DNA from 3 places in the Arthrobacter paludis genome. Region 2 is predicted to be linked to each of the others. Evidence: predicted binding sites of a transcription regulator. Region 2 holds the regulator's gene; each other region holds the start of a gene.
The links. The regulator HrcA, encoded in region 2, represses chaperone genes, less so after heat shock. The targets are predictions, from matches to a motif close to TTNGCACTCGNNNNNNNCGAGTGCNAA.
Positions count from the first base shown of each region.

Region 1: groL (chaperonin GroEL) is a predicted target of HrcA. The motif match lies at 7,673-7,699, and genes of this name have one in related genera.
Region 3: groES (co-chaperone GroES) is a predicted target of HrcA. The motif match lies at 3,715-3,741, and genes of this name have one in related genera.

Region 1 covers NZ_JBXAEW010000021.1:15,317-25,621, forward strand. Annotated here, with positions in the region: gene AC1Q5D_RS15760 (LLM class flavin-dependent oxidoreductase) at 1-828, opposite strand, end outside; gene AC1Q5D_RS15765 (MMPL family transporter) at 865-3,222, opposite strand; gene AC1Q5D_RS15770 (threonine/serine exporter family protein) at 3,475-5,598, shown strand; gene AC1Q5D_RS15775 (uracil-DNA glycosylase) at 5,609-6,262, opposite strand; gene AC1Q5D_RS15780 (DUF3263 domain-containing protein) at 6,515-6,817, shown strand; gene AC1Q5D_RS15785 (LytR C-terminal domain-containing protein) at 6,886-7,551, shown strand; gene groL (chaperonin GroEL) at 7,842-9,470, shown strand; gene AC1Q5D_RS15795 (DUF4031 domain-containing protein) at 9,539-10,305, opposite strand, start outside.
Region 2 covers NZ_JBXAEW010000010.1:7,422-16,871, forward strand. Annotated here, with positions in the region: gene lepA (translation elongation factor 4) at 1-1,598, shown strand, start outside; gene hemW (radical SAM family heme chaperone HemW) at 1,602-2,831, shown strand; gene AC1Q5D_RS09685 (DUF4870 domain-containing protein) at 2,853-3,296, opposite strand; gene AC1Q5D_RS09690 (DUF3097 domain-containing protein) at 3,339-4,187, opposite strand; gene hrcA (heat-inducible transcriptional repressor HrcA) at 4,353-5,363, shown strand; gene dnaJ (molecular chaperone DnaJ) at 5,407-6,525, shown strand; gene AC1Q5D_RS09705 (16S rRNA (uracil(1498)-N(3))-methyltransferase) at 6,525-7,307, shown strand; gene AC1Q5D_RS09710 (GerMN domain-containing protein) at 7,380-8,324, opposite strand; gene AC1Q5D_RS09715 (PhoH family protein) at 8,604-9,450, shown strand, end outside.
Region 3 covers NZ_JBXAEW010000009.1:130,406-140,710, reverse strand. Annotated here, with positions in the region: gene AC1Q5D_RS09495 (acyltransferase family protein) at 1-1,359, opposite strand, end outside; gene groL (chaperonin GroEL) at 1,605-3,212, opposite strand; gene groES (co-chaperone GroES) at 3,276-3,572, opposite strand; gene AC1Q5D_RS09480 (hypothetical protein) at 3,805-5,160, opposite strand; gene AC1Q5D_RS09475 (hypothetical protein) at 5,157-5,657, opposite strand; gene AC1Q5D_RS09470 (hypothetical protein) at 5,696-7,066, opposite strand; gene AC1Q5D_RS09465 (DUF6507 family protein) at 7,066-7,419, opposite strand; gene AC1Q5D_RS09460 (class I SAM-dependent methyltransferase) at 7,540-8,787, shown strand; gene AC1Q5D_RS09455 (endonuclease domain-containing protein) at 9,191-10,042, opposite strand.

The sequences.
Region 1 (10,305 bases), on a different contig from region 2:
CTCGAACCGGATCCGCGACGCCGCCGGCCAGCCGCGCTCCCGACCGAGCCGGTTCATGGTCCGCTCGTAGTGCGGCCACAGGATGTCGAGGGCCTCCTCGTCCGTGTCCGCCACGAAGCCGTGCACGTGCGCGCCCACGCGCCGGGCCGGCTGCCCGGCCTCGGCGAGGGAGCGGTGGTACAGGTCGACGAGCGGCCTGAACTGCAGCGGGTCCCCGCCGATGATCGCCAGGAACAGGGGCAGCCCGTGGCGGGCGGCGCGGACGACGGACCCCGGGCTGCCGCCGACGCCGACCCAGGCGTCCAGCCCGCCCTCCGTCTCCGGATACACGCGCAGCCCGTTGATGGCCGGTCGTAGGCCGCCGCGCCAGTGCACGGGCCGCTCCTTGAGCAGCTCCGCGAACAGCTCCAGCTTCTGCTCGAACAGCGACTCGTAGTCGTTGAGGTCGTAGCCGAAGAGCGGGAACGACTCGATGAAGGAGCCGCGCCCGAGGATCGCCTCCGCGCGGCCGTTCGAGATCGCGTCCACCGTCGCGAAGCGCTGGAACACGCGCACCGGGTCGTCCGAGCTGAGCACGGTCACGGCCGAGCCCAGGCGGATGCGCTCCGTCCGGGCCGCGACGGCCGCCAGGACCGTCTCGGGCGCTGAGACCGCGTAGTCGGCCCGGTGGTGCTCGCCCACGCCGAAGAAGTCCAGCCCCGCCTGCTCGGCGGCCACGCCCTCCTCGACCACGTCGCGCAACACCTGCGCGTGGTGCAGGAGCGACCCGTCCGGGCCCTCCGTGACGTCGCCGAACGTCTCGACACCGATCTCCAGTTGCTGCTCCATCAACCCTCCAGCCGTCGTTTCATGCAATCGCATGCATCAACGGGTGGGGCTCCCGGTGTATTCCCGCGGCCCGCCCGGGCGCGGCTCCGACCCCGGTCCCGGCTGCCGCCCCGGCTCCGGTCCCGACGGCGGCTCCGGTCCCGACGCCGGCCCGGCCCCGGGGTCCGGCTCCCGCCGTGCGCCCGTCCCGCCGCCGGCGTGGCCGGGCGCGGGCGTCCGGGCGGGCCACCACCAGCGCGGCCCCAGGTCGTACGCGAGCGCGGGCACCAACAGCGAGCGGACCACCAGGGCGTCCAGGAGCACGCCGAACGCCACGATGAACCCGAGCTGGACCAGGAACAGCACCGGCAGCACGCCGAGCGCGGCGAACGTGGCCGCCAGGACCACGCCGGCCGACGTGATGACCCCGCCGGTCGCGGCCAGCGCCCGCAGCACCCCGGCCCGCGTCCCGTGCGCGCCCGTCTCCTCGCGGGCCCGCGCCATGAGGAAGATGTTGTAGTCCACGCCCAGGGCCACGAGGAACACGAACGCGAACAGGGGGACCGACGCGTCCGCCCCGGGGAAGCCCAGGACGTGGTTGAACACGAGCGCCGAGACGCCCAGGGCCGTGCCGAAGGACAGCACGGTCGTGGCGACCAGCAGCAGCGGCGCCACCAGCGAGCGCAGCAGCAGGGCCAGGATGGCCAGGATCACCGCCAGGACCAGGGGCATGACGACGGCGCGGTCCCGCACCGCGGCGTCCCGCGTGTCCAGCGCGACGGCGGTGTCCCCGCCGACCAGCACCGAGCCGCCGAAGCGCGGCGCGTCGAAGTCGGCGCGCAGGCGCTCCACCGTGGCCTCGGCGGCCGCGGACTCGGGTGCGTCGCGCAGCGTCGCCTGGAACAGGACGGCCGGCCCGCCGCCGGTCTCGGCGGCGCCGACGCCGCCGGCCGCCGTGGCCGGACCGACGGCGGCCACGCCCGGGTCCGCCCCCAGCGCGGCGGCGACCGCGTCCTGGTGCGTGGCCGGGGCCGCGACGACGGTCGGGGACGCCGCGCCGGCGGGGAAGTGCTCCGCCAGCGCCGCCTCTCCGGCCTTCGAGTCGGTGGGGCCGACGACGAAGTCGGCCTGCGAAACGCCCGTGGCCTGCAGCTGGAGCAGGCCCAGGGCACCGAGGCCGAGGACCAGCGTCGTCGCCACCCACACGCGGCGCGGGCGCGCCGCGACCACGCGTCCGACCCGGGCCGAGACGCCGCCGTCGGGCTGCGCCGCCGCGCGCCCCGCCTGTGCCGCGGCCGCGACGGACGATGCCGGGACGGTGCCCCTGCCGCCGGGGAACTCCCGCGCCCCGGCCGGGGAGGCCGCCGGAATCCGCCGCGGCCAGTAGGCGGCGCGGCCCGCCGCGAGGAGGAGGGCCGGCAGCAGGGTCAGGGCGGCGGCCACGGCGCAGGCGATGCCCAGCGCGGCGACGGGCCCCATGGCGCGGTTGGACTCGAGCCCGGAGAGCAGCAGGCACAGCAGCCCGGCGGCGACCGTGCCTCCCGAGGCGAGCACGGGCCCGGCCGTCGCGCGGACGGCGGCCACGGTGGCGTCCCACCGGCCGGGGTGGCGCGCCAGCTCCTCGCGGTAGCGGGCGATGTAGAGGAGCGCGTAGTCCGTCGCCGCGCCGACCACGAGGATCATGAGCACGCCCTGGGTCTGCCCGCTGAGCCCGAACACGCCGGCCCGGGCCAGCGCCACCGTCGCGGCCATCGCCCCGGTCAGGGCGGCCAGCGCCGTGGCCAGCGCCGCCAGCGGCAGCAGCGGCGAGCGGTACACCGCCACGAGCACGGCGAGCACGACGGCGAGGGCCACGAGCAGCAGCAGCCCGTCCAGCCCGGCGAACGCGCCGCCGATGTCCGCCACGAGCCCGGCCGGGCCGGCGACGTGCGTGGCCACCCCCGGCACGGGGTGCCCGGCCAGGGCCGCCCTGATGGATTCGACGGACTCGCGGACGCCGGCGCCGCCGTCGTCCTCACCGCGCAGGGCGACGACGGCGACGGCCGCCTTCCCGTCGTCGCTGGGGCGCGCCGCCGGGGGCGGGCCGGCGACGACGGGCAGCGCGCCGACCGACGCCAGGGCCGACCGGATCCCCGCCAGGTCGGACGGGGAGAGCGGATCCGCGGAGTCGAAGACCACCACGGCCGGGGCCGGGGCGTCGCCGCGCAGCGAGCGCTGGATCCGGTCGACGGCGGTGGCCTCCGCGGCCGCGGGCAGGTGGGCCGCCGGATCGTTGGTGGAGACCTCGGACGCGGCCGAGAACGACCGGCCGCCGACGGCCAGGACGGCGAGCCAGGCCACGACGAGCAGGGCGGGGACGAGCACGCGCAGCCACCGCCGGGGCGGGCGGCGGCGGGCGCCGGGGGAGGGGTTCATGGGGGTCCTTCGCACGGGAGGGCCCGGGGCCGTCCCGGGCTCGCCACCGACGCTACGGACGGCCGGCCGGGCCCGGATCAACCGTTTGGTGGACCGCGGGCGTGGCCTCCGCAACACCGCGCGGACACCCCCGCGCCCGCGGCCCCGGAACGCATTCCGCCGCCCCGTGGAACGCCCCTCCGGACGCACCCCGACAGGCCCCCGCGCGGCGGTACAGTGGACGGGACCCCAGCAGCGAGAACAGGAGGTCCGGTGTCCGGCAGCGACGTTCCCGAGCCGCGCGACCACGGCACCCCCGAGTCCGAGCCGCACCCCGACGCGGGGCCCATCCGCCGCGTCACGACGGGCGAGATGCACCGCGCCGCCGCCCACCCCGGCGACACCCCCGGGTCCGGCGCGGAGGAGCCGGGGCAGGACGACGGCGAGGGGCCGTTGCACCCCGGCACGCCCAGCGCGACGCCGACGCTCGGGATCAACATCGACGAGCTCGAGGCCCCGGAGCCGGCCGCGCCCGAGGACGGGCCCGAGCGCCCGCGGACCTCCGCCGTCCTGCCCACCGGCAGCGTGGAGCTGCCGGGGTCCCCGGACGACCGCTCCAAGACGGAGCCGGACTGGGACGCCGTCGACCTGCCGGACGCCGCGCCCCACGCGCCGAGCGAGCCGTACCCGGGCGCCGAGATCCCCTTCGCGCCGACCGTCGCGCCCGAGCCGCCGCCCACCACCGGCCTCATCGACCCGGCCATCGCCCGCGCGTCCATGGTCGCCTACCCGTCCGAGGACGCCCCGCGGACCGCGCAGACGCCCATCGTCGAGGCCCCGGCCCGGCCCCTGCCCGCGCGCGAGGCCGGCCCCCGCACCGCCCCGATTCCCCGCGTCCCGGCGCGTCCCGCCGAGCCCTCGGCCCCCTCGCCGGCCAAGGCGCCCGGCCCGCCGCCGCCGTCGACCCGGCTGCCCGCCGGGCGGCGGCCATCGATCCACCTGCCCGGCGCGCGTCGCGTCATCTCCCGCCTGTGGCAGACCGAGTCGCCGCCCACGCAGGCGTTCTCGATCGTGGACCGGCTCATCGGCAGCCCCTACGCGAACCCCCGCGTCATCGCCGAGACGCACGACGTCACCGCGCGCCGCACCCTCGAGTTCACGGTGGACCTGGCGGAGACCATGTTCCGCTTCGGCGCCGGCGCCCTGGAGGTCGAGACCAGCGTCATCGCCGTGACCGCGTCTCTGGGCCTGCGCCACGTCGACGTCGACATCACCAACCAGTCGATCCACCTGAACTGGGCCCCCGAGGACCAGGTCCCGATCAGCATCCTGCGCGTCGTGCGCTCCTGGAGCGGGAACTTCGGGGGGCTGGCGCTGGTGCACCAGCTGGTTTCGGACATCGTCGCCGGGACGCTGACGCGGGGCCAGGCCATGGAGCGGCTCGCGGAGATCCAGCGCCAGCCCAAGCCCTTCCCCCGGTGGATGGCGCAGGCGGGCGGCGGCATGTTCTCGGGCGCGTTCGTGCTGTTCGCCGGGGGGTCGTGGCTCGGTGCGGTCATCGCGTTCGCGTCCTTCTACTCCGTCATGGAGGTCATGCGCGCGTTCGGGCGCCTGCGGGTCCCCGACTTCTTCTCCACGATGTTCGCCTCGGCCTACGTCACCGGCATCGCCATGCTGCTGTGGGCGCTCTCCGTGCCGATCGAGCCGTCGATCGTCGTGGCCGGCGGGATCATGCTGCTGCTGCCCTCGACCCGGTTCGTCTCGGCGATCCAGGACGCGATCAACGGCTTCCCCGTCACCGCGGCGGGCCGCTTCTTCTCGGCCCTGATCACGTACGGGGCCATCATCGGGGGGATCATGGCCGCGCTGGGCGTGGCCGGGATCCTCGGGCTGCCCATCCTCGACGTCACGCAGGTCGGGGCCATCACGTATCCGGGGTGGCTGCTCGCCGTCTTCGTGGGGGTGGCGCTGCTCCACGGCTCCGTGTACGAGCAGACCGCGCGCAGCCTGGCCCTGCCCACCGCCGCCGTCGGGCTGCTCTCCTACGCCGTGTACGTCCTCGCGCAGGCCGCGGGGGTGGGGGACCGCCTCACCCCGGCCGTCGCGGCCGTAGTGGCCGGCGCCGCCGGACGCTGGGTCGCGCTGCGCCTCGGGGCCCCGCAGCTCGTGGTCGCCGTCCCGGCCGCCTACTACCTGCTGCCCGGCCTGACGATCTTCCGGGCCATGTACGACATCACGATCAACGCCGGCACGATCAGCGTCGGCCTGATCCAGATGTTCAACGCCATGACCGTCATCCTGGCCATGTCCGGGGGCATCGTCCTGGGCGACACGATCGCCCGGCCGCTGACCAAGGGCTGGGCCAGCCACGAGCGGCGCCGGATCCGCCGCCGGTAGGCCGGGGCCGCTACCCGGGCAGCGACCAGTCCACGGGCGGCGCGCCCTGCTCGGCGAGCAGCTGGTTGACGCGGCTGAACGGCCGGGACCCGAAGAAGCCCCGCCGGGCGGACAGCGGGGAGGGGTGCGCGCTGGCGACGACCGGCACGCTGCCCAACAGGGGCGCCATGGCCTGCGCGTCCCGGCCCCACAGGACCGCCACCAGCGGGCCTCCCCGCTCCACCAGCGCGGACACGGCCGCGTCCGTCACGGCCTGCCAGCCCAGGGAGCGGTGCGAGCCCGAGTCGCCGGCGCGCACCGTGAGCACGCGGTTGAGCAGCAGCACCCCCTGGTCGGCCCAGGCCGAGAGGTCTCCGTGGCGCGGTGCGGGGACGCCGAGGTCGTCCTCGAGCTCGCGGTAGATGTTCGCCAGGCTGCGCGGCAGGGGGCGGACGTGGCGTTCGACGGCGAAGCACATCCCGATCGAGTGCCCCGGCGTCGGGTACGGGTCCTGGCCGACGACGAGGACCCGCACGTCCGCCAGGGGCCTCGTGAACGCGCGCAGGATGTTCGGGGCCTCGGGCAGGATCACCTCGCCTGCCGCGTGCCGCTCCCGCAGGCGCTCGCCGACCGCGGCCAGTTGGCCGGCCGCCGGCTCCAGCGCCGCCCGCCAGTCGGGCGCCATGGCCCGGTCCCAGTCCGGCGCCACCGGCCCGCGCGGGGCCCTGGCGCCAGGCACCGAGCCGCCGCGCGGGGCCCCGGCGTCCGGCGCCGCGCCCGCGCCGTCGTCGAACAGGGGCTGCTGCGGCTGCGGGACGTCCATGCGGCCATTGTGCCGCCCCCTCCACCGGTGAGCCCAAATGACAAGCCTGTTCTTCGGCGCTTAACATGGGAGCCGTGGCCCGCGCACCGGCGGGCCGCGGAAACGGAGAGGAAGGTGCGGGTGGAAGCCGAAGCCGCCGGGCTGGAGTTCAGCGTCGACGCCGGGAGCGCCCTCGGGGAGCGCGAACAGCGCATGCTCGCCCTCGAGCGCCAGTGGTGGAAGTACGCTGGGGCCAAGGAACAGGCGATCCGGGACCTGTTCGACCTCTCCGCCGCCCACTACTACCAGTTGCTCAACGCCCTCATCGACACCGACGAGGCCCTGGCCCACGACCCGATGCTGGTGAAGCGGCTGCGGCGCCAGCGGGCGACGCGCCACCGGGCCCGCAGCGCCCGGCGCCTGGCCGGCGAGGCCTGAGCCGCGCCGCCGTCGACCGACCTGCCCACCGACCCCTTCGACCCACGAGCACCGAGGACTGACGCGCGATGAGCAAGTACCCCAACGACGAGTTCGACCGGGTCCCCGAGTTCACCGACCGACAGGGGGTGCACCGGGAGGCCGGGCGCACCGTGCCGACGCGGCGGGGGCTCGGCGTCCTGATCGGGGCCGGCGCCCTCGCCCTGCTGGTCGGCGTGCTGTCCTTCTTCCTGCTTCCGGGAAGCAGCGACACGCCCACCGCGGCCTCGTCCGCCACCAGCCCGGCCGCGTCGTCGGCGGGACAGTCCTCCGGGGAACCGGGCGGGGGTTCCGGGTCCGCGGAACCCACGGAGTCCGCGGAGCCCACCGAATCCGCCGAACCGACCGAGTCCGCGGAGCCTACGGAGACCGCCGAGCCGACCGAGTCCGCGGAGCCCACCGAGTCGGAGGAGCCGGCCACCGTGGACCGATCGCTGCAGGTCGGGGTCTACAACGGGGCCGGGGTCAACGGACTGGCCGGCCAGGGGCAGGCGACGCTGCAGGGCGCGGGCTACACGTCCGTGGGAGCGGACAACTGGGTGCGGACCGAGGACTTCTCCGCCGTCTACTACCGTTCCGACGCCTCGCGCGCCACCGCGGAGGACGTCGCCGCGCAGCTCGGCGTCGGGACCGTCTACCAGACCTCCAACATCCCGGTCGAGGTCGCCGCCGTCCTCGGCACCGACTACCCGTAGGCCCCGCCCGCCCGGAGGGCCCGGGCAGCGCCCGTCCCGCCTCCCGGGGGCCGCGCGGCCGCGGGGGCGGCAACCCGCCGCGGCGGCTTGCACTCGGCGGGGTCGAGTGCCAAGATTGGGCCTAGCACTCGGGGAGCGTGACTGCTAAGGCGCTCCCCGGTGACCCGGGCCAGGCGCAGCGAGGGGCCCCGGGGCCGGCGTACCGAATCGCCTTCCCCGACCCCGTCCGTCGCGGGCGTTGCCTCCGGCCCACCGGTACGCATGACTGTCCCGAAAGGACCACAGCCGCCATGGCCAAGATGATTGCATTTGACGAGGAAGCCCGCCGCGGCCTCGAGCGGGGCCTGAACACCCTCGCCGACGCCGTGAAGGTGACCCTCGGCCCGCGTGGCCGCAACGTCGTTCTGGAGAAGAAGTGGGGCGCGCCCACGATCACCAACGACGGCGTCTCCATCGCCAAGGAGATCGAGCTCGAGGACGCCTACGAGAAGATCGGCGCCGAGCTCGTCAAGGAGGTCGCCAAGAAGACCGACGACGTCGCGGGCGACGGCACCACCACCGCCACCGTGCTGGCCCAGGCCCTGGTCAAGGAGGGCCTGCGCAACGTCGCCGCCGGCGCCGACCCGCTGAGCCTGAAGCGCGGCATCGAGAAGGCCGTCGAGGCCGTCACCGCCGAGCTGATCGCCTCCGCCAAGGAGATCGAGACCAAGGAGCAGATCGCCGCCACCGCGTCGATCTCCGCCGGCGACCCCCAGATCGGCAGCCTGATCGCCGAGGCGCTGGACAAGGTCGGCAAGGAAGGCGTCATCACGGTCGAGGAGTCCAACACCTTCGGGCTGGACCTCGAGCTGACCGAGGGCATGCGCTTCGACAAGGGCTACATCTCCGCCTACTTCGTCTCCGACGCCGAGCGCCAGGAGACCGTCCTCGAGGACCCGTACATCCTCATCGTCAACTCCAAGATCTCCTCCGTGAAGGACATGGTCGCGATCCTGGAGAAGGTCATGCAGTCCGGCAAGCCGCTGCTGATCATCGCCGAGGACGTCGAGGCGGAGGCCCTGGCCACCCTGGTCCTCAACAAGATCCGCGGCATCTTCAAGTCCGTCGCCGTCAAGGCCCCGGGCTTCGGCGACCGCCGCAAGGCCATGCTGGCCGACATCGCCATCCTCACCGGTGGCCAGGTCATCGCCGAGGAGGTCGGCCTCAAGCTGGAGACCGCCACCCTGGACCTGCTGGGCACCGCCCGCAAGGTCGTCGTCACCAAGGACGAGACCACCATCATCGAGGGTGCCGGGTCCGCCGACGAGATCGCCGGCCGGGTCAACCAGATCCGCGCCGAGATCGAGAACTCCGACTCCGACTACGACCGCGAGAAGCTGCAGGAGCGCCTCGCCAAGCTCGCCGGCGGCGTCGCCGTCATCAAGGCGGGCGCGGCCACCGAGGTGGAGCTCAAGGAGCGCAAGCACCGCATCGAGGACGCCGTGCGCAACGCCAAGGCCGCCGTCGAGGAGGGCATCGTCGCCGGTGGCGGCGTGGCCCTCATCCAGGCCGGCGAGAAGGCCTTCGCGCAGCTCTCCCTCGAGGGCGACGAGGCCACCGGTGCCAACATCGTCAAGGTCGCCGTTGAGGCCCCGCTGAAGCAGATCGCGTTCAACGCCGGCCTGGAGCCGGGCGTCGTCGCCGACAAGGTCAAGGGCCTGCCCGCCGCGCACGGCCTCAACGCCGCCACCGGCGAGTACGAGGACCTGCTGGCCGCCGGCGTCAACGACCCGGTGAAGGTCACCCGCTCCGCGCTGCAGAACGCCGCGTCCATCGCGGGCCTGTTCCTCACCACCGAGGCCGTCGTCGCCGACAAGCCCGAGAAGGCCGCCGCCGCGGCCCCGGGCGCCGACGAGATGGGCGGCATGGGCGGCTTCTAGCCGGTCCGCCGCACAGGCACCGACACCGCGCCGGCCGCGGCCCCGTCCTGGGGCCGCGGCCGGCGCCGTCATGTGGCGAGCGTGCGCAGCTCGGCCTCCAGGTTCCACCGCGCCGCCGCGTCCCACCAGCGGCGGGCCGTCGGCGTCGAGTACAGGTGCGGGCGCTCCAGCAGCCCCCGGAGCACCCGGGCGCGGCCGGCCGCGAAGTCGGCGTCCGGCACGTGCGCGTAGTCCCGGCGCACGGCCTCCGCGTAGCGCCGGTAGGCCGGCCCCGGGCGGGCCAGGACCTCGAGGTCCGCGTCGCAGAGGAGCCTCCCGGCGTCGTCGCCGGCTGCGGGGTCGTGGGCGGCCGTGGTCCGGACCAGCCGCGCGGCCTCCCGGCGCTCGGCCCCCGGCACGGCATCGGCCGGCAGGAGCGTCTCCGCGAGCGCCGCCGACTCCTCCTCGTCCCGGCCCGGCACCCCCTGGTACACGGCGTCGTGCAGCCAGGCCGCCAGCCGGACCGCCCGCGGCAGCGGCCCCGCCGGTTCCCCGGCCCCCTCCAGCCGCTCCAGGGCGTGCAGCACCGACTCCAGGTGCGCCAGGTCGTGGTAGTGCCGGTGCGGTTCGGACCACCGCCGGATCAGTTCGCGGCCGGCGCCCGGGCTTCCGGGAACGAGCCGCTCCCACGCGTCCGCCAGGACCCCCGGCAGCCGCTCCGGCCGCTGGCGGGCCGGCACCCGCAGCCCGCTCGCCACCAGCCGGCGCACCAGCTCGCCGCCGCTGACGGGCACCGCCCCGCGCGCCACGAGGTCCGCGTGCCGTTCGGCGGCGACGTCGTAGTGGTCGCGGTCGA
Region 2 (9,450 bases):
ACGCCCTGAACATGATCGACACCCCGGGCCACGTGGACTTCACCTACGAGGTGTCCCGCTCGCTGGCGGCCTGCGAGGGAGCCATCCTGCTCGTGGACGCCGCGCAGGGCATCGAGGCCCAGACCCTGGCCAACCTGTATCTGGCCATGGAGAACGACCTGACGATCATCCCCGTCCTGAACAAGATCGACCTCCCGGCGGCCCAGCCCGAGAAGTACGCGGCCGAGCTGGCCGGGCTGATCGGCGGGGAACCCGAGGACGTCCTGAAGGTCTCCGGCAAGACCGGCGAAGGCGTCGAGGCGCTCCTGGACAAGATCGTCGCCGAGCTGCCGGCCCCCGTGGGCGACCCGGAGGCGCCCGCGCGGGCCATGATCTTCGACTCCGTGTACGACACGTACCGGGGCGTGGTCACCTACGTCCGCGTCGTGGACGGCAAGCTCAACCCGCGCGAGCGGATCCGCATGATGTCCACGCGCGCCCACCACGAACTGCTGGAGATCGGCGTCAGCTCGCCGGAGCCCGAGCCCACGCGCGGCCTGGGGGTCGGCGAGGTGGGGTACCTGATCACCGGCGTGAAGGACGTGCGCCTGTCCAAGGTCGGCGACACCGTGACGAACGACGCCAAGCCGGCCGCCGAGTCGCTGGGCGGCTACGAGGAGCCCAAGCCCATGGTCTTCTCGGGGCTCTACCCCATCGACGGCTCCGACTATCCGGTCCTGCGCGACGCCCTGGACAAGCTCCAGCTCAACGACGCCGCGCTCGTCTACGAGCCGGAGACGTCCGTCGCGCTGGGCTTCGGCTTCCGCGTGGGCTTCCTGGGGCTGCTCCACCTGGAGATCATCCGCGAGCGCCTCGAGCGCGAATTCAACCTGGACCTGATCTCCACGGCGCCGAACGTGGTCTACGACGTCGTCACCGACGACAAGCGCCACGTGACGGTCACGAACCCCAGCGAGTTCCCCGAGGGAAAGATCCTCGAGGTCCACGAGCCGATGGTCGCCGCCACGATCCTGGCGCCCAGCGAGTTCGTCGGCGCCATCATGGAGCTCTGCCAGGGCCGCCGCGGCAATCTCAAGGGCATGGACTACCTCTCCGAGGACCGCGTCGAGATGCGCTACGCGCTGCCGCTGGCGGAGATCGTGTTCGACTTCTTCGACCAGCTCAAATCCAAGACCCGCGGCTACGCGTCGCTGGACTGGAAGGCCGAGGGCGAGCAGGTCGCGGACCTCGTCAAGGTGGACATCCTCCTGCAGGGCGAGCAGGTCGACGCATTCAGCGCGATCACGCACAAGGACAAGGCGTACGCGTACGGGACGATGATGGCCACGAAGCTGCGCGAGCTCATCCCGCGCCAGCAGTTCGAGGTCCCCATCCAGGCCGCCATCGGCTCGCGCATCATCGCCCGCGAGAACATCCGCGCGATCCGCAAGGACGTCCTGGCCAAGTGCTACGGCGGCGACATCTCGCGCAAGCGCAAGCTCCTCGAGAAGCAGAAGGAGGGCAAGAAGCGCATGAAGATGGTCGGCCGCGTGGAAGTCCCGCAGGAGGCCTTCGTGGCGGCCCTGTCCTCCGACGACTCCAAGGCCAAGAAGAAGTAGCGCATGCCCTCTGCCCTGCCCCTGGGCGACCCGGCCCCCGCGGACGGCCTCCTGCCCGAGGCGTGCGCCGCCGGCGCGGACCGGCGGCCGTTCGGCGTGTACGTCCACGTGCCGTTCTGCGCCGTCCGGTGCGGCTACTGCGACTTCAACACGTACACCGCCCGCGAGCTGGGATCCGGCGCGAGCCAGGAGACGTACGCGGCGGCCGCGGCCGGGGAGCTGGCGTTCGGCGCCGCCGCGCTGGCCGCCTCCGGCGTCCCGGCCCGCCCCGTGGAGACCGTGTTCTTCGGCGGGGGCACGCCCACCCTGCTGCCCGTGGGCGACCTCGCGCTGCTGCTCGGGCGGATCCGGGACCTCTGGGGCCTGGCCCCGGGGGCCGAGGTGACCACGGAGGCCAACCCCGACTCCGTGACCCCGCAAGGCCTGGAGGAGCTGGCCGCGGCCGGGTTCACCAGGGTCTCGTTCGGCATGCAGTCGGCCGTGCCGCACGTGCTGCGCACGCTTGACCGCACGCACCGCCCCGAGCGCGTCGGCGACGCGGTCCGCTGGGCGCGGGCCGCCGGCCTGGACGTGAGCCTGGACCTGATCTTCGGCACGCCGGGGGAGTCCCTGGCGGACTGGCGCACCAGCCTCGAGTCCGCGCTCGGCCACGCCCCCGACCACGTGTCCGCGTACGCGCTGATCGTGGAGGAGGGAACGCGCCTGGCGGCGCAGGTCCGGCGCGGGGAGGTCCCGGCCCCGGACGACGACGACCACGCGGACAAGTACCTGCTGGCGGACGAGCTGCTCGCCGCGGCCGGCTACGGCTGGTACGAGGTCAGCAACTGGAGCACCGCGGAGGCGACCCGCTGCCGCCACAACGTGGCCTACTGGCGCGGCGGGGACTGGTGGGGGGCCGGCCCGGGCGCCCACTCCCACGTGGGGGGCCTGCGCTGGTGGAACGTGAAGCACCCGGCCGCCTACCAGCAGCGCGTGGACGCCGGAGTGTCGCCGGCCGCGGGACGGGAGACGCCCGACGCCGACGCGCTCCACCTCGAGCGGGTCATGCTGGCCACCCGGACCGCGGACGGGCTCCCGGTCGACGATCTCCGCCCGGCCGGGCGGAAGGCGGTGGCGGGCCTGGTCGCGGAGGGGCTGGTCGACGGCGTGGCCGCCGTCCGCGGGCGGGTCGTGCCGACCCTGCGGGGACGGCTGCTGGCGGACCTGGTGGTCCGGCGGCTGCTTGACTTCTAGCCGGCCCGGCGGGGCCCGGGGCTAGTTGACCAGGCGCAGGTTGACCGGGTAGCGGTACGGCCGGCCCCGGTTGACCTCGATGCCGGCGACGACGCCGCTGACGGTCATGTAGACCCACAGGGCCACGGCAACGACGGCGAAGAAGCCGCCGATGAACGGGATCAGCGACAGCAGGTTGGCCAGGACGGCCAGGATCGTCGGCGGGAGCGTGAAGTTCAGGGCCTCCTTGGACTCCTGGGCCGTGAACGGCCCCCGGTCCCGGTACACGACGTGGATGATGGCGGAGGGAATGCAACCGAGGATCGCCCCGAAGTGGGAGATGGTCGCCCACTGCCGGTCCTCCGACGGGGTCAGCGGCAGTGGGGACGGCGAGGAGCCCTCGAACCGGCCGGCGTCTCCCGAACCGCTCCGCGCATCCTTGTTGAACCCGTAGTCCACGTGTGCTGTGTCCCTTTCGCTGGTCATGTGATCCGCGCCCAGTCTAGCGGTCCGGGCGGGCTGCCCGCGCTAGGACTCGGCGGTGAGGAAGTCGATGACCTCCTCGACGCGGCCGAGCAGGCTCGGTTCCAGGTCGGCGTACGTCCGCACGCTGCCCAGCAGGCGCTTCCAGCCCAGCGCGACGTCGGCCGGCGTCGAGTGTGGCCAGCCGAGGCCGCGCAGGATGCCCGTCTTCCAATCCGTGCCGCGGGGCACCACCGGCCAGGCCGGGATGCCGAGGACGGCCGGCCGGATCGCTTGCCACACGTCGACATAGGGGTGGCCCACGATCAGGACGTTCCCGCGGGCGCCGGGGACCGCCATGGCGGCATCGGCGAGGCGCCGCTCCTTGGAGCCGGCCACGAGGTGGTCCACCAGGATCCCGAGGCGCCGGCCGGGGCCCGGCGAGAAGTCGCGCACCGCGCCCGCCAGGTCGTCGACCCCGTGCAGGGGCTCGACGACGATGCCCTCGACGCGCAGGTCGTGGCCCCACACCTTCTCGACCAGCTCGGCGTCGTGCTTCCCCTCGACCCAGATCCGGCTGGCCCGCGCGGTGCGGGCGGGCGCGTTCTCCACGGCGATGGAGCCGGACGCCGTGCGCCGGGGGCCGGTGGCCTTCGCCGGCCCCGCGGGGGCGGTGAGTTCGATCGGCTCGCCCTCGAGCAGGAACCCGAATCCCGCCGGGAAGGACCTGGTCCGGCCGCGGCGGTCCTCCAGGACGATCGTGCGCACCCCGCCGGCCCGTTCCGTGCGCAGGACCTCGCCGACCCAGCCGGACTCGGCGTCCTCGAGCACCATGCCGACGGCCACGGGCACCTGGCGCAGCCTGCGCCGGACCGGTGCCGAGAGGTCTTGCGCCCCCCACTGGTGGATGTCCACGTGCGACCGCCGCCTTCCCGCTCGTGCGGCGGCCCGATCGGCCGCCGCGCGCCGACCATGCTAACAACAGCCCAAGGTATTAGACTTAGCACTTAGCGATTCCGAGTGCTAAGCACGCGGGAGCGTAGACAGGACGACGCCGAGACGCCCGGGAGGAGTTGGCCCATGTCCGAGCCACGCCGCCTCGAGGTGCTGCGCGCCATCGTGGAGGACTACGTCCACTCGCGCGAGCCCGTCGGCTCCAAGGCACTCGTCGAGCGACACTCGCTCGGCGTGTCCGCCGCCACGATCCGCAACGACATGGCGGCCCTGGAGGAGGACGGGCTGATCGTCGCGCCGCACACGTCGGCGGGGCGCGTCCCGACCGAGCTGGGCTACCGCCGCTTCGTCGACCGCATCGACGAGGTCCGCCCGCTCTCGCAGGCCGAGCGCCGCGCGATCCGGGCCCTCATCGAAGGGGCGGACGACCTCGACGACGTCATGGCCCGCACGGTGCGCCTGCTGGCGCAGATCACGCACCAAGTCGCGGTCCTGCAGGTGCCCGACCTGCGGGACGACTCCGTGCGCCACATCGAACTCGTGCTGCTGGCCACGGGCCAGGCGCTCGTCGTGCTCATCAGCACCACGGGCAAGGTCGAACAGCGCATCGCCCAGGTGCCGCCGGAGACCACGGACGACGGGCTGGCGGCGCTGAAGTCCGCGTTCCTGGCCGCGGCCTCCGGCCGCCGCGTCACCGCCCTGGCCGGGGCCGCCGACGCGGCGCTGGCCGGCCTGGGCCCGGAGCTCGCGGCCGCCGGTGCGGCGGTGGCGGAGTCGCTGCGTGTCCTGGCGGCCCACGGTGCGGAGAGCCGCATCGTCATGGCCGGCACGGCGAATCTGGCCCGCTCCACGAACGACTTCGCCCAGAGCATCACCCCGGTGCTGGAGGCGCTCGAGGAGCAGGTCGTCCTGCTGCGGCTGCTCTCCGAGATGGAGCTGGACGGCCGCGGCATCGCCGTGCGGATCGGCAGCGAGAACACGGGCGGGCTCGCGGAGACGTCCGTCGTGGCGACCGGCTACGGCCCCAGCGCCACCGCCAAGATGGGCGTGCTCGGGCCCACCCGCATGGACTATCCGGCCAGCATGGCCGCCGTCCGCGCCGTCGCGCGCTACCTGTCGCGCATCCTCGCCGGCTAGGCGCCGGCCCAACGACCGATCCACGAAAGGACCCACCCGGACCGTGAGCAACCACTACGAGGTCCTCGACGTGTCGCAGGACGCGAGCACCGAGGAGATCAAGAAGGCCTACCGCAAGCTGGCCCGCAAGCTGCACCCGGACGTGAATCCTGGGGAGGACGCGGCCGAGCGGTTCAAGCTGGTCACGCGCGCGTACGAGGTGCTCTCCGACCCGGAGAAGCGCCGCAACTACGACACCACCGGCAACGAGAACGGGCAGGCGGCCGGCTACGGCCAGGGCGCGGGCGCGGGCTTCGGGTTCAGCGACATCTTCGAGCAGTTCTTCGGGGCCGGCCAGGCCGGCGGCCCCGCCTCGCGGACCCAGCCGGGCCGGGACGCGCTGATCACGGCGAAGATCGACCTGAAGGACGCCGTCCAGGGCGTCGTGTACCCCCTGGAGATGGACACCGCCGTCACGTGCCCGACGTGTGACGGGTCCTGCTGCCAGCCGGGCACCTCGCCCGAGACGTGCACCATCTGCCACGGACGCGGCCAGGTCCAGCGCCCGGTGCGGTCCTTCCTCGGCACGATGATGACGGTCGAGACGTGCAGCGCGTGCCGCGGATTCGGCACGACCCTGCCGAACCCCTGCAACGAGTGCATGGGCCAGGGGCGGGTGCGCGAGCGGGTGAGCAAGCAGCTGCGGGTGCCCGCGGGCGTCGCCACCGGCACGCGCATCCACCTCGCCGGCCAGGGCGAGGCCGGGCCGGGCGGCGGTCCCGCGGGGGACCTCTACATCGAGATCGAGGTCAAGCGGCACCCCGTCTTCGAGCGCGAGGGCCACGACCTCCACGCGACGCTCGCCGTGCCCATGACCGCGGCCATCCTGGGCAGCGACATCTCGCTGGACTCCTTCGACGGCCCGCAGACCGTGACCGTCGAGCCCGGCACGCAATCCGGGGACACGGTCCGGCTCGACGGGCTGGGCGTGCCCCGGCTGCGCGGCTCGGGACGCGGCGACCTGGTCGTGCACCTGCAGGTCGAGACCCCGACCCACCTCGACTCCGAACAGCGCGAACTGATCGAGCGGCTGGCCACCCTGCGCGGCGAGGAGGTCGCCGAGGGCCGCCTCGCCGAACGCGGCGGCGTGTTCTCCCGACTGCGCGACCGGCTCCGGGGCTGATGAGCAACCAGGCCTTCCTGGCGGACGGCGGGCTCCTCGACGCCGCCGCAGCCGGCGGGGCGCTCGTGCTCGACGGCCCGGAGGGCCACCATGCCGTGACGGTCAAGCGGGTCAGGCCGGGGGAGCACGTCGACCTCGTCGACGGCCGCGGGCGCCGCGCCGTGTGCGTGGCGGAGACCGCGGACGCGGGGGCGCTGGGCGTCCGCGTGGTGCGCGTGGTCGACGAGCCCGAGCCGCCGGTGCGGACCGTGCTCGTGCAGGCCCTCGCCAAGGGCGACCGCGACCTGCAGGCCGTCGAGGCGGCCGTCGAGCTCGGGGTCGACGCCGTCGTCCCGTGGCAGGCGGAGCGCTGCGTGGTCCGCTGGAACGCGCAGAAGGCACCCAAGGCGCTAGCGAAGTGGGCCGCGGCGGTCCGCGCGGCGGTCAAGCAGTCCCGGCGCGCGCGCCTTCCCGACGTGGAGGCGGCGGCGACGACGGCGCAGCTCGCCGTGCGGACCCGCGAGGAGACGGAGGCCGGTCGCCTCGTCGTCGTCCTCCACGAGGAGGCCGACGCGCCGCTGGCCTCCGTCGTCGGGGACTGGCTGGAAGGCGCGGCCGGCACGAGCGGTCGGGCCGTGGTGCTCGTGGTCGGCCCGGAGGGCGGCATCGCCCCGGGCGAGGTCGAGCTGCTGCGCGCGGCCGGCGCCGCCGTCGCCTCGATGGGCACGAACGTGCTGCGCGCCTCGACGGCCGGGCCGGCGGCCCTGGTACTCGTGCGGCACCTGGCCGGCGCGCTGGGCTGACCGGAAGCCGCCGGCCGTCCCGCGCCCGGCGGCGCATCCGCGCGGGGGCCCCGCGGGCCACCGACCGCGGGGCTACTGGACCTCGAAGCGCTTGTCGTCGACGCCCAGGCGCGCCGCGCCGGTGCCGCCCTGTCCCCACACGGCGACCTCGTACCGCCCCGGCTCGAGCGGCACGCCGACCTCGAACCCGTTCTCGGGCAGGTCGCCCGCCCCCGTGGCGAGGCGCCCGCCCGCCACGGCCTCGCCCGTCTGGCCGTCGTCGCCCACGCGGCGGACCTCCCACTGGGTTCCGCCCGCGTACCCGGACGTGACGCCGTGGACACGCACGGACCCCGCCTGCAGGCTGGCCCCCTCCTGCGGGTCGATGATCCACACCGGCGCGCGCAGGCGCGGCGAACGCTCGATCGGCCCCACCAGCGGCACGTGGCCGAACGCCGTGTACCCCGGGCGCCCGTCGACCAGGATGACGACGCTGGCGGGACTGGTGCCGGCCAGCAGGCCGGCATTCGCCGCGGCCGCGGTGGCCGTGTGGACCAGCTGCTGGACGGAGCGGCGGGCAAGCCCCTCGTCCATGGTCCGGCCGAAGGCGTCCGCCGACAGGTCCACGGTGATGGTGTTGTCGCTGCCGATGGACGTGCCGATCCGCGTGGCGGGCCGCCAGAGGCTGAAGTAGTCGGGGTCGGTCGGCTGGTTCTCGAGCAGGTACTTGATGCTCGTGGTGATGGGATCGCCCTGGTCCTCGGCCTGCTGGAACTCGCGGTAGAGGTAGACGGTCTGGTCCCGTTCGCCGAGCCAGTACACGGGGGAGAGCCGGTGGCTGCTGACCGTTTCTAGGGGTGCCGGCGACGGCGCGGGGGCCACGGCGCGCGACGACGTGGACGCCGACGTCGGGTCCGGCATCGACGCCGCCGGGCCGGCGGCGCCGCCGCTGCATCCGGCCAGGACACCCAGCAGGCCGAGCGACGCCAGCGCGGCAGCACGCGCCGCGGCGCGTGGGCGGTGTCGTCTCTGGGGCACTTCCGGTCTTCCTTCGCGGGTCCCTGGGGGGAGGGGGGACGGCGGCCGGGGGGGCTGGCCGCCTTCCCAGCTTGGCACAGCGCGCAGCGGTGGGACGGCCGTGACGGGGCGCCGGAACCGGACTGTTGTACGACTGATACTTAAACGGTTGGGCTAAACGGGCTCCGCCGCGTCGGGGCGGGGGACGGCGGCTCGCGTAGGATGGTCTCGCGCGGACGGCCCCGGTGCTCCGGGACCCCACCACCGTCGGCGCGGCTGTGGGAGGCAGCACACGCACGCATGAGCGAAGAAGCCAGCACGACCGGCCCTGGAGGAGCGACCGTGGTCAGGTTCGACACCACGGACGAGATGGTCGCCGCGTTGGGGGCCCAGGACGAGGTCCTGCGCATCATCGAGGGCGTGTACCCGGGGGCGCGCATGCACGTGCGCGGGAACGAACTGACCGTCTCGGGCGACGCGACGGAGGCCTCCAAGGCGTTGCGGGTGGTTGCCGAGGCCCGCGGCATCGCCCGGCGCGGTACCCGCGTCGGCCCACAGACCGTCGAGCAGATCGTGCGGATGGTCGAGGCCGGCAACGCGGCCCCGGGGGCGGCCGGCGAGGTCTTCGGGCTGAACATCCTTTCCGGCCGCGGCAAGAGCATCCGGCCCAAGACGGTGAACCAGAAGTCGTACGTCGATGCGATCGACGACAACACGATCGTCTTCGGCATCGGCCCCGCCGGCACCGGCAAGACGTTCCTGGCCATGGCGAAGGCGGTGCAGGCGCTGCAGGCCAAGGAGGTCAGCCGCATTATCCTGACCCGGCCCGCCGTCGAGGCGGGGGAGAAGCTGGGGTTCCTGCCCGGAACGCTCACGGACAAGATCGACCCCTACCTGCGGCCCCTCTACGACGCGCTGCACGACATGATCGACCCGGAATCGATCCCGCGGCTGATGGCGGCCGGCACGATCGAGGTCGCCCCGCTGGCCTACATGCGCGGCCGGACCCTCAACGACGCCTTCATCATCCTCGACGAGGCCCAGAACACGACGCCCGAACAGATGAAGATGTTCCTGACGCGCCTGGGCTTTGGCTCGAAGGTCGTGGTGACCGGGGACGTCACGCAGATCGACCTGCCCGGCGGCA
Region 3 (10,305 bases), on a different contig from region 2:
GTACTCGAAGCCGGGCTCGAGCGCGCGGGCGCCGGGGTTGTCGGCGCTCGTCTGGGCCTGGGCGCGGGTCTCGTAGGCGGCGACGCCGGCCTGCCAGCCGGACAGGGGCATGGCGACGACGGCGACCAGCACTGCGACGACGACGGAGAGGCGGCGGCGCCCGCCGGCCGGCCAGTGCCACGTCCGCAGCGGCGTCTCGACCGCGCGCTGCGTCGCCCAGGCCAGGACCAGGGACAGCCCAACGACGGCCAGGCCGCCGAGCAGCCCGGGCTCGGCGGTGTCGTTGGCGGTCAGCCACACGACGAGCAGCGGCCAGTGCCACAGGTACAGCGCGTAGGACATGTCGCCGAGCCGGGTCACCGGCTTGGCGGCAAGCAGCCGGTCCACGCCGAAGCGGCCGCCGGTCCTGCCGGCGACGATGATCGCGCCGGCGGCCAGGGTCGGCCACAGCGCGATCCAGCCCGGAAACGCGCGCTCGACCTGCAGCAGGACCCCGCACAGGAGCATCGCGGCCAGCCCGGCCCAGCCGAGGACCAGGCGGGCGGCGCGCGGGATCCGGGCCGCGGCGGGGGCGGCGATCGCCAGCAGCGAGCCGAGCGCGAACTCCCAGAGCCGCGCGCCGGTGTCGAAGTACGCCCAGGCCTGGTTCGTCGCCGTCTCGTGGACCGAGTAGGCCAGAGACGCGGCGAACACCATTCCGAAGGCGGCGGCGAGGACGGGCCGGAACCGCAGGGACGGGCGGCGCCGGCGCAGGGCCCGCCAGGCCAGGGCCGCGGCGGCGATGACCAGCGGCCACAGCAGGAACACCTGGCCCTGCATGGACAGCGACCAGAAGTGCTGGAGCGGGCTGGCCGTGGAGTGGTCGGCCGCGTAGTAGTCGACGGCCTCGCCGGCCAGCGTCCAGTTCTGGAAGTAGAAGAGGCTGGACCAGGTCTGGTCCATGACGGTCGCCCAGCGGGTGGGCGGCAGCAGCAGGTAGGTCAGGGCGAGCACGCCCAGCAGCGCGGTCACGGCGGCCGGCAGCAGCCCCTTGGCCCGGTTGAGCCAGTAGTGCCCGATCCGCAGCGGCCGCCCCGACTCCACCTTGTACAGGAAGGAGACAGTGAGCAGGAACGCGGAGACCATCAGGAACACGTCCACGCCGCCGGAGACCCGGCCCAGCCACACGTGGTAGACGACAACCATGAGGACGGCGAACGCGCGCAGCCCCTGGACCTCGGGGCGGTACGCGGGTTTTGCGGGGGCGGCGGAATCCGCGGAGCGCGCGGGGCCGGCGGATTGCCCGGGGTCGGCGACGGGGCCTCCGGCGGCGGGCCCGTGGCGCCCGTCGTGTGCGGTGTCGGCGCGGCCGAATCGCATGCTGGCCTTCCTGTCGCTGGTCCTTTCCTGTCCCCCGGCGGCGGGATCGGCCCACCCAAGCCCTCCATCCTACCAGCGGCCCCGCCCCGTCCCCTGGGCCGCACTCCCCCACCCCGCCCGCAGGGCCGCACTTCCCCACCCCGCCTGCGCCCGGGGCGTTAAACGCCGGCGGCGCCGGACCCCGCGAAGGGGCCCGGCGCCGCCGGTCGGTGCAGCCCGGGGGCTGCGGTCGGTCGGTCCGCAGCCTAGTGGCTGTGGCCGGCCTCCTCGTCCTCGGCCGGCTTCTCGGCGACCAGGGTCTCGGTGGTCAGCACCAGGGACGCGATCGAGGCCGCGTTGCGCAGCGCCGAGCGCGTGACCTTGACCGGGTCGATGATGCCGGCGGCCAGCAGGTCCTCGTACACGCCGGTCTTGGCGTTGAACCCGTGGTTGGCCGGGGACTCGGCCACGCGGGCCGCGACGACGTAGCCGTCCCAGCCGGCGTTCTGCGCGATCCAGCGCAGCGGCTGCACCAGGGCGCGGCGGACGATGCCGACGGCGGCCGCGGCGTCGCCCTCGAGCTTCGCCACCTCCGCGTCGGTGTCCAGCGCGGCGAGCGCGTCGACCAGGGCGGCGCCGCCGCCGGCGACGATGCCCTCCTCCATCGCGGCGCGCGTCGCGGAGACGGCGTCCTCGATGCGGTGCTTGCGCTCCTTGAGCTCCACCTCGGTCGCGGCGCCGACGCGGATGACGCCCACGCCGCCGGCCAGCTTCGCCAGGCGCTCCTGCAGCTTCTCGCGGTCCCAGTCGGAGTCGGTGCGCTCCACCTCGGCCTTGAGCTGCGAGATCCGGTCGTCGACGTCGGACTGGGCGCCCGCGCCGTCGACGATCGTGGTGTTGTCCTTCGTGACCGTGATGCGGCGGGCGGAGCCCAGCACCTCGGTGCCGACCTGGTCCAGCTTCAGGCCCAGGTCCTGGGACACGACGGTCGCGCCGGTGAGGATCGCCAGGTCCTGCAGCATCGCCTTGCGGCGGTCGCCGAAGCCCGGGGCCTTGACGGCCACGACGTTCAGCGTGCCGCGCAGCTTGTTGACGACCAGCGTGGACAGGGCCTCGCCGTCGACGTCCTCGGCGATGATGAACAGCGGCTTGCCGGCCTGCAGCGCCTTCTCCAGCAGCGGCAGGAAGTCCTGCACGGAGGAGATCTTGCCCTGGTTGATCAGGATCTGCGCGTCCTCGAGGACGGCCTCCTGGCGCTCCGCGTCGGTGACGAAGTGCGGGGACAGGTAGCCCTTGTCGAACTGCATGCCCTCGGTCACGACCATCTCGGTGGAGGTCGTGTTCGACTCCTCGATGGTGATGACGCCGTCCTGGCCCACCTTGGAGAACGCCTCGGCCAGGAGCTGCCCGACCTCCTCGTTCTGCGCGGAGATGGTGGCCACGTTGGCGACGTCCTCGCCCTCGACCGGGCGAGCGTTCTCCAGCAGGCGGGCCGCGATGGCCTCGGTGGCGATCTCGATGCCGCGCTTGATCTCGCCCGGGGCGGCGCCGGCAGCCACGTTGCGCAGGCCCTCCTTGACCAGGGCCTGGGCCAGCACGGTGGCGGTGGTGGTGCCGTCGCCGGCGACGTCGTTGGTCTTGGTGGCGACCTCCTTGGCGAGCTGGGCGCCCAGGTTCTCGTACGGGTCGTCGAGCTCGACCTCGCGGGCGATCGTCACGCCGTCGTTGGTGATCGTGGGGGCGCCCCACTTCTTGTCCAGGACCACGTTGCGGCCGCGGGGGCCGAGGGTGACCTTGACGGTGTCGGCGAGCTTGTTGATGCCCGCCTCGAGCGCCTTGCGGGCGTCGTCGTTGAAAATCAGCTGCTTAGCCATGATGCTCCTTGCCACAAGTGGCGGAGCCCCGGCTCAGGCGGCCGGGGCTCCACGCACGGGAAACTACTTGACGACGACGGCCAGCACGTCGCGGGCGGACAGCACCAGGTACTCGTCGCTGCCGACCTTGACCTCGGTGCCACCGTACTTGGAGTAGATGACCACGTCGCCCTCGTTCACGTCGACCGGAACGCGGTTGCCGTTGTCGTCGACGCGGCCCGGGCCCACCGCCACGACCTTGCCCTCCTGGGGCTTCTCCTTGGCGGTGTCGGGGATGACCAGGCCGGAGGCCGTGGTCTGCTCGGCCTCGAGCTGCTGGACAACGATGCGATCCTCGAGGGGCTTGATGGAGACCGACATGCGGTGCTCTCCTTTGCGTCAGTACCTATGGTTTCGGGGCCGTCGGGTGCCGTGCCAACCGTCGTCGCGGGTGCCGGCTGGCAAGTGCCTCGGGCTTTAGCACCCGGCGGGGCCGAGTGCCAAGACAGACTTTATGAGGTGGTTGGCACTCGGTCAAGCAGAGTGCCAAAGCGTGGCGGCACGAAGGGACGACGGCGGCGCCCCGGCCGCGGCCGGCCCCCGGCGGAGGGCCCTACCCCGCGGCCGGGCGCCCGAGGGTCGCGGCGCCGATCTCCTGCACGAGCACGTCCCAGACCTGCGCGGAGGCCACGGGCTCGAGGGTGGCGCCGCCGTCGTCCTCCGCGCCCACCGCGTAGTGGCCCGCCGCGCCCGCGTTGAGCCAGCTGCGCCGGAAGGGCGTGCCGTCGATCGACAGGCTCCACCCGAACCACGGCTGCGCGAACAGCCGGCGCACCGCGGGGCCGGAGTCCCCGGGCGCCTCCCGGTCGCCGTCGAGGCCGGCGGCGAGCCGGCCCGGCCCCAGCCGCGCGGACCCGGCGACCGACCACGCCGGCCCGAGCCCCGCCCACGAGGCGACGAGCGCCGGGACGCCGGGCAGCGGGGCGAGGTCGAGGCGGAGCATCCCGGGCGGGACGGGGCCGTGCGGGGCGTTGCCGTGGACGAGCTCGGGCGCCGAGGGCCCCGCGAGCACGACCGCCCGCCCGTCGCCCGCGTGCACGGACAGGGTCGAGTCGCGGCCGGCGTGCCGCGCGCCGACGCGGAGCGTGAAGTCGGGCGAGCGCCAGGCCTTGAGCATGACCTCCAGCGCCGGGGCGAAGCGGCCGTCGTCGAAGAGCAGGCCGGCGGCGGTGAGCTCGGCGACCGCGGTCCCGTGGCCGGTCAGGTCGAAGCGGCCGAGCCGGGAGCGGTGCGCCTGGTCGCGCAGGAAGTCGGCCGTGGCGGGCGAGACGAACGGGCCCTCGCCGCGGTGGGGCTGGGCGGCCGGCAGGCGGGAGAGGTCCTCGACGGGGTGCCCGGCGAGCTCCGTGAGCCAGGGGTCGTGGCGGGGCTCGCGGGCGCCGGAGGGCACGGGCGCCTCGGCGGGGGACGACGGCGGCGCCCACTGCACCCCGCCCGCCATGGCGGAGAAGGCCTCGAGCAGGTCGTAGGACATCTCGACCGGGGCCGTGCCCGTGATCTCGAGGGCGCGCCCGTCGCGGACGGCCAGGTAGCGGTCGACGACGAGGCTGAACCCCCCGCCGGCGTACGCGAGCCGCTGGCGGCGGGCCTCGACGCCGTCGAGGACGGTCTCGTCGTGCGCGATCAGGTGGCAGTCCGACAGCGTTTCGCGGGAGGAGGCGAGGGCGAACGTGGCGACGGCGGGCAGGGACCCGGCGTGGGCGGACTCGCGGACCACGAGGTTGGGGCGGAACTGGCCGTGCGGCATCTGGGGGTGCGCAACGGCCAGCAGGGCGCCCGCGGCGGGGACGCGCTCCCAGTCGCCGGGCACGGGCAGGCGGACCGGGCCGGCCTCCGCCGTCGTCCACCCCTCGGGCAGGCACGGGCCGCGGCCGCCGGGAAGCGGCGCGCCGGGCAGGCGCGGGCTCACGGCCGCTCCCCCGGGCGGCGCGCCCCGCCGGCGGCGTCGCCGTCCGGGCCGGGCCGGCCGCCGGGCTGGTTCTCCGGCCAGAGGTGGCGCGGGACGCCGAGGCGCCCATGCAGGTGCCCGCCCGGCTTCATGGCCTGGCTCAGCGGGTCCTCGCCGCGGCGGATCTCCCCGCGCGTGTCCTTGACCCACTGGGGCAGCAGGAACGAGGGCAGCCAGAACATGCCAATGAGGCCCACGACCAGGCACGGGAACGCGACCAGCGCGGCGAGCCCCGCCAGGGCGCCCGCCTCCTCCCCCGCCGCGGCGCGCCCCACCATGGCCAGGCCGAGGGTGGTGAACGCGAGGCCCAGGTACAGCCCGGCGAGCCCCGGCCAGCCCGGGAAGAACCGCTGCAGGGCGAGCCACGAGACGTACCGGCCCCGGTAGGCCTGGATGCCGGACACGACCAGCGCCAGGCCGATCGCGAGGGCGATGAGGGCCGCGAGCAGAGGGGACACGGGCGTCCTTTCGTTGGGGTGCGCGAATCGCGTGGAGTCTAGCCGAACAGGGCGTCCCAGCCGTCGGAGACGGCCCCGCCCAGGTCCTCCAGGGCCTCGCCGGCCTCCCCGGCCAGGTCCGCGGCCCCGTCGGCGAGCCACAGGGCGCCGTCGGCGATCGCGTCCTTCCCGCCCGTGGCGTCCAGGACCCAGGACACGCCGATGCCGATGCCGAAGCCGACGACGGTGCCGACCGGCCCGCCGATCGCCGTGCCGATGGCCGCGCCGGTCAGGCCGGCCGCGATGTCGAGGCCGACCTTCGTCGTGCCCTTGACGCCCGACTCGTACACGGCCCGGTTGTGGATCCGGTCCTCGGTCCAGTCCGGGTGCTCCTTGACGAGGTCGGCGTAGGCCTTGTCGTACTCCGCCTTGTACGTCAGGCCGGCCGTGACGAGCGTCAGCACGGGGCCGGCGCCCTTGGCGAAGCGCGTCCAGCCCTTGGAGTCGAGGATGTCGTCCCATGTGTTCTTCAGGTGCTGGTCCGCGCGCCACCAGGCCGGCCTGTTCTGGCTCGGCGGGATCCAGCGGTCCGGGTTGGCGTCCACCCAGGCCCGGTACTTCGCGGAGTTGCGGTAGAAGTACTCGTTGACCTCGGGCCTGGTGTTCAGCCACTGGCGCTCCAGCCAGCTCTGCGTGTGCGTGGCCGTGAGCCGCGTGACCCGCACCTCCTCCTGGACCAGGGCCACCATGGAGATGAACCGGCCCTCCGGCGTCGTGATGACCCGGCTCGGCACCCAGATCGTGGTGCGCTTCCACTCCGCGAACGCCATGGTGGTCGTGGTGGTCCGGGTGACGGTGACGTCCTCGAACTGGCTCAGCGACAGCCCGGCAGCGAGGACCCCGGAGGCGATGCCGGACTCCTTGGAGGTGATCGCCTGGACGAAGTCCGGGTCGGTGACGTCGACGTTGTTGATCGCCTTCGCGCAGCGGTCTGCCGCCGCGATGAGGTCCTCCTCGATCGCGTCGATCCTGCCCTGGATCTCGGCCTGGGAGCCGTAGCCGAACTCCGGGTTCCTGCGCGTCTCGTCGCCGGAGGAGGCGTTGGCGTGGAACGTGGAGATCCGCGCCTGGATCGCCGTGCGGCGGGTCTCGAGCGCCTCGACGTCGTCGGCGAACGCGTCCAGGTGCCCCTTGACGTTCGACGCCGCGACCTCGATCGCGGTCCCGTGCGCCAGGGGCAGGCCCATGGCCCCCATGATCTGCTCGCGGCCCGCGCCCTCCCGGTAGTGCGTCGCCACGGACGCCCACTCGTTGACGGCCTCGCCCACGGCCTCGTGGTACTTCTTGCCCCTGGATTCCAGGTCCTCGCCGGAGGTGCGCAGTTCGGTGGGGCTCGGCCAGCCGGAGAGCGCCTCGGTGTTGAAAGCCATCAGCGGACCGCCTTCGCGTCGTCGATCTCGAGCTCGGGGACGGCGACGGCGGCGGCCTGCGCGTCGCCCATCATCTCGGCGTCCCCGTTGAGGTAGGCCGTGGCGACGTCGCCCAGGGTCGTGCAGGCGTTGCCGATCCGGGTCTCCGCGGCCTCCGCCTGAAGGGCGAGCAGCCCGTTCCAGAACCCGGTGAGCGCGGTGGCCACCTGCGGCATCTTCGACGCGGCAACGCACGCGTCGAGGGAGTCGGAAAGGCTGTTGCGCCGGCCGGGAAGGTCGTCGGCCTGGCCCTCGACCTTCGTCTTGACGCCGCGCAGGCCCTCCGGCGACAGGTCGTAGTCCGCCAGCCCCATGCTTGTCCTTCCCTCCCCCGCCGTCGCCGGCGCTCTCCGTACGTACCAAGGCTAGTGTCACCGCCGGCCGGGCACGATGGGGAGAACTTCCCATGCCCGGCAGGCCGTACGCTGGGGACCATGCCCTCCCCCGCGCCCGCGACCGAAGACCTGTCCGCCGTCCTGACCCCGGAGGGCTTCACGCTCCTGAACTCCCTGGGCCCGGACGCCGCCGCGACCGAGGACGCCGCGCTCGCGCTGAACCTGCGGCTGCGCAAGGAGGGGCACCCGGCCGACCTGGCCACCGCCGTCGTCCACCAGGCGCGCCTGCGCGCCCTGGCCGCCGCGAAGCTGGGCCCGTTCGCCGCGCACATGGTCCTCACGCGGGCCGGGCTGGAGCAGGCCTCCCGGGTGTCCGTCGCGGCCCTGCACGCGCGGCGCTTCCGCGCGGCCGGGCTGGGCCGGGTCGCGGACCTCGGCTGCGGCCTCGGCTCCGACGCCATGGCCATGGCCGCCCTCGAGCTGGACGTCACCGCCGTCGAGCTCGACGAGACGACGGCGGCCGCGGCGACCGTGAACCTCATGCCGTGGCCGAACGCGCGCGTCGTGCACGGGGACGCCACCACGTTCGACACCACCGGCTTCGACGCGGTCTGGCTCGACCCGGCCCGGCGCACCACCACGACCTCGGGCACGTCGCGGATCTTCGACCCCGAGGCGTTCAGCCCGCCCCTGTCCTTCGTCGAGGCGCTCGCCGACTCCGGCATGCCCGTGGGCGTGAAGCTCGGCCCCGGCATCCCGCACGAGTCGGTGCCCGCCGGGTGCGAGGCCCAATGGGTCTCCGTCGACGGCGACGTCACCGAGGCGGCGCTGTGGTTCGGGCCGCTCGCGCGGCCGGACGTCCGCCGGGCCGCGCTGGTGGTGCGCGGGGGCGCCTCCGCGGAGCTGGCCAGCGCGGAGGAGTACGACGCCGGGGCCGCCGCGCGCGGGGACGTCCCGGTCGGCGGAATCGAGGGGTACCTGTACGAGCCCGATGGCGCGGTCATCCGCGCCGGCCTGGTCGCCGACGCCCTGGAGCGGGTCGGCGGTCACCTGATCGACCCGCACATCGCGTACTTCTGCGCCCCGGAGGCCGTCGAGACGCCGTTCGCCCGGGCGTTCCGGATCCTGCGCGTGCACCCCTACAACGTGAAGGCGCTCAAGGCCTGGGTGAAGGCAAACGGCATCGGCGTGCTGGACATCAAGAAGCGCGGGATGGACGTCGCCCCGGACGAGCTGCGCCGCATCCTGCTCGCCGGGACCGGGAAGAAGGCCCGGGGCAAGGCCACCCTGGTGCTGACCCGCGTCGGCGAGACCCGGGTCGCGGTCGAGGTCGAGCCGGTCCACTGAGCCCGGCGGCCCCTTCCACGCGGGATATCAATTCGGTCTACTGAGCCCACCAGCCCCTGCCACGCGGGGCATCTTGCCGGTCCACTCCCGCGCAGCGGCAAGGCCGCTCCAGCAGATCATGTCTGCCCCACGGCCCCCTCCCGCCCTTCCTCGACCACCCGACGCCCGGCCGAAGTCCCGATCGTTCGCACTTGTTGGCGATACGAAGGAATCGGTCTCAGTTGTCGGCGGCTTTCGGGAATCGTTCGAAGGTCATCCCTCCAGAAGGCCCAGATGCACTGGATATCTAAGAAGGATTCTGGAATCAGGACGCTACCTACGAACGATCCGTCCGCAGGGCCCGCCGGGCTGCCGGGCCGCGAGGTTGCGGCGAAGAAGGTGGCGAGGACTCGAGCTCCGCCCATCAGGCGGCGAGGCCCTCGGCCCGGCGGCGATTGAGCGCGTGTTCCAGCCGATCGAGGAATGCCTCCAGGCCCGTCGCGGCGAAGATCGTCCGATCGGCCCTGACCGTGATCCAGCCGATCCCCTCGAACGAGAAGTCACGGCGGATGTCCCGCCCCAATTGGTCCTCGGTGCCGTGGTGCCGCCCCTCGTACTGGATGGCGATCCGCAGGCCGCGGTATTGCAAATCGGGCACGACCGTCCTCCCGTCCGCCAAGGCCACCGGAACGTTGACCTCGGGCTCGGGGAACCCTGCGGCCACGATGAACTGGCGAAGCATCGACTCGGGCCACGAGTCCACCCGGGCCCGGACAAGACCCAGCGCCTCGCGCAGCACGCCGATACGGGCGATGCCCGCGCGGTGCTCGACCACATCGCGCATCTCACCGAGGCTCGCCAGCGGATTTCGGCCGACGACGGAGTCCGGTCTCGGTGGACCATCCGGACGCTGGAGCAGGGCATCCCCCGCGGCGACAAGCTCCTCGAGCGAGAGGCCCGATGCGGCCAGGTCCGTCCAGGTCCACGCCGGCGACAGCAGCCGGATGCCTCCTGCCTCGCGCCTGTCGCCCGGGCGGAAGGGCGCTCGGTGCCCGACGACCCGCCGTCGCACCGGAGTGGTGCCACGGTCCTTCTGCCGCGTGAGGTGGACCGGGAACCCGGGGTGGATCCTCGCCGGCAGCCAGATGCCCCACGCGTGGGCCGCGCTCGTGTGGCTGACGCAGGTGTCCGGGTCGAGTGCGCCGAAGGCCCGGTAGACGTCGAGGGGATCGACGGCCGCGTCCGACACCATCCGCACCCCGCGACTGGGCACCATGAGGTCAGAGTCCCCGCAGAGAGCCGGGTCCATCCCCAGGCGGAGCGCATCCGAGGCCGCGAACGCCGTCGGGCCAACGCGCCGCCGCCGCGGCCTTCCGGGGCGGCCCTCCATCCTCACCATGGCTTAAGGATGCTTGGACGGCACCGGACCCGCTGGCGCTATCCACAGGCACCCGCCCAACGCCAACAGCGCACGGTCCGCGACGATGGCGCGTATTGCACCACAGCCCGCAGGCCGTGCTTGGATAGAGCCACTGGCCA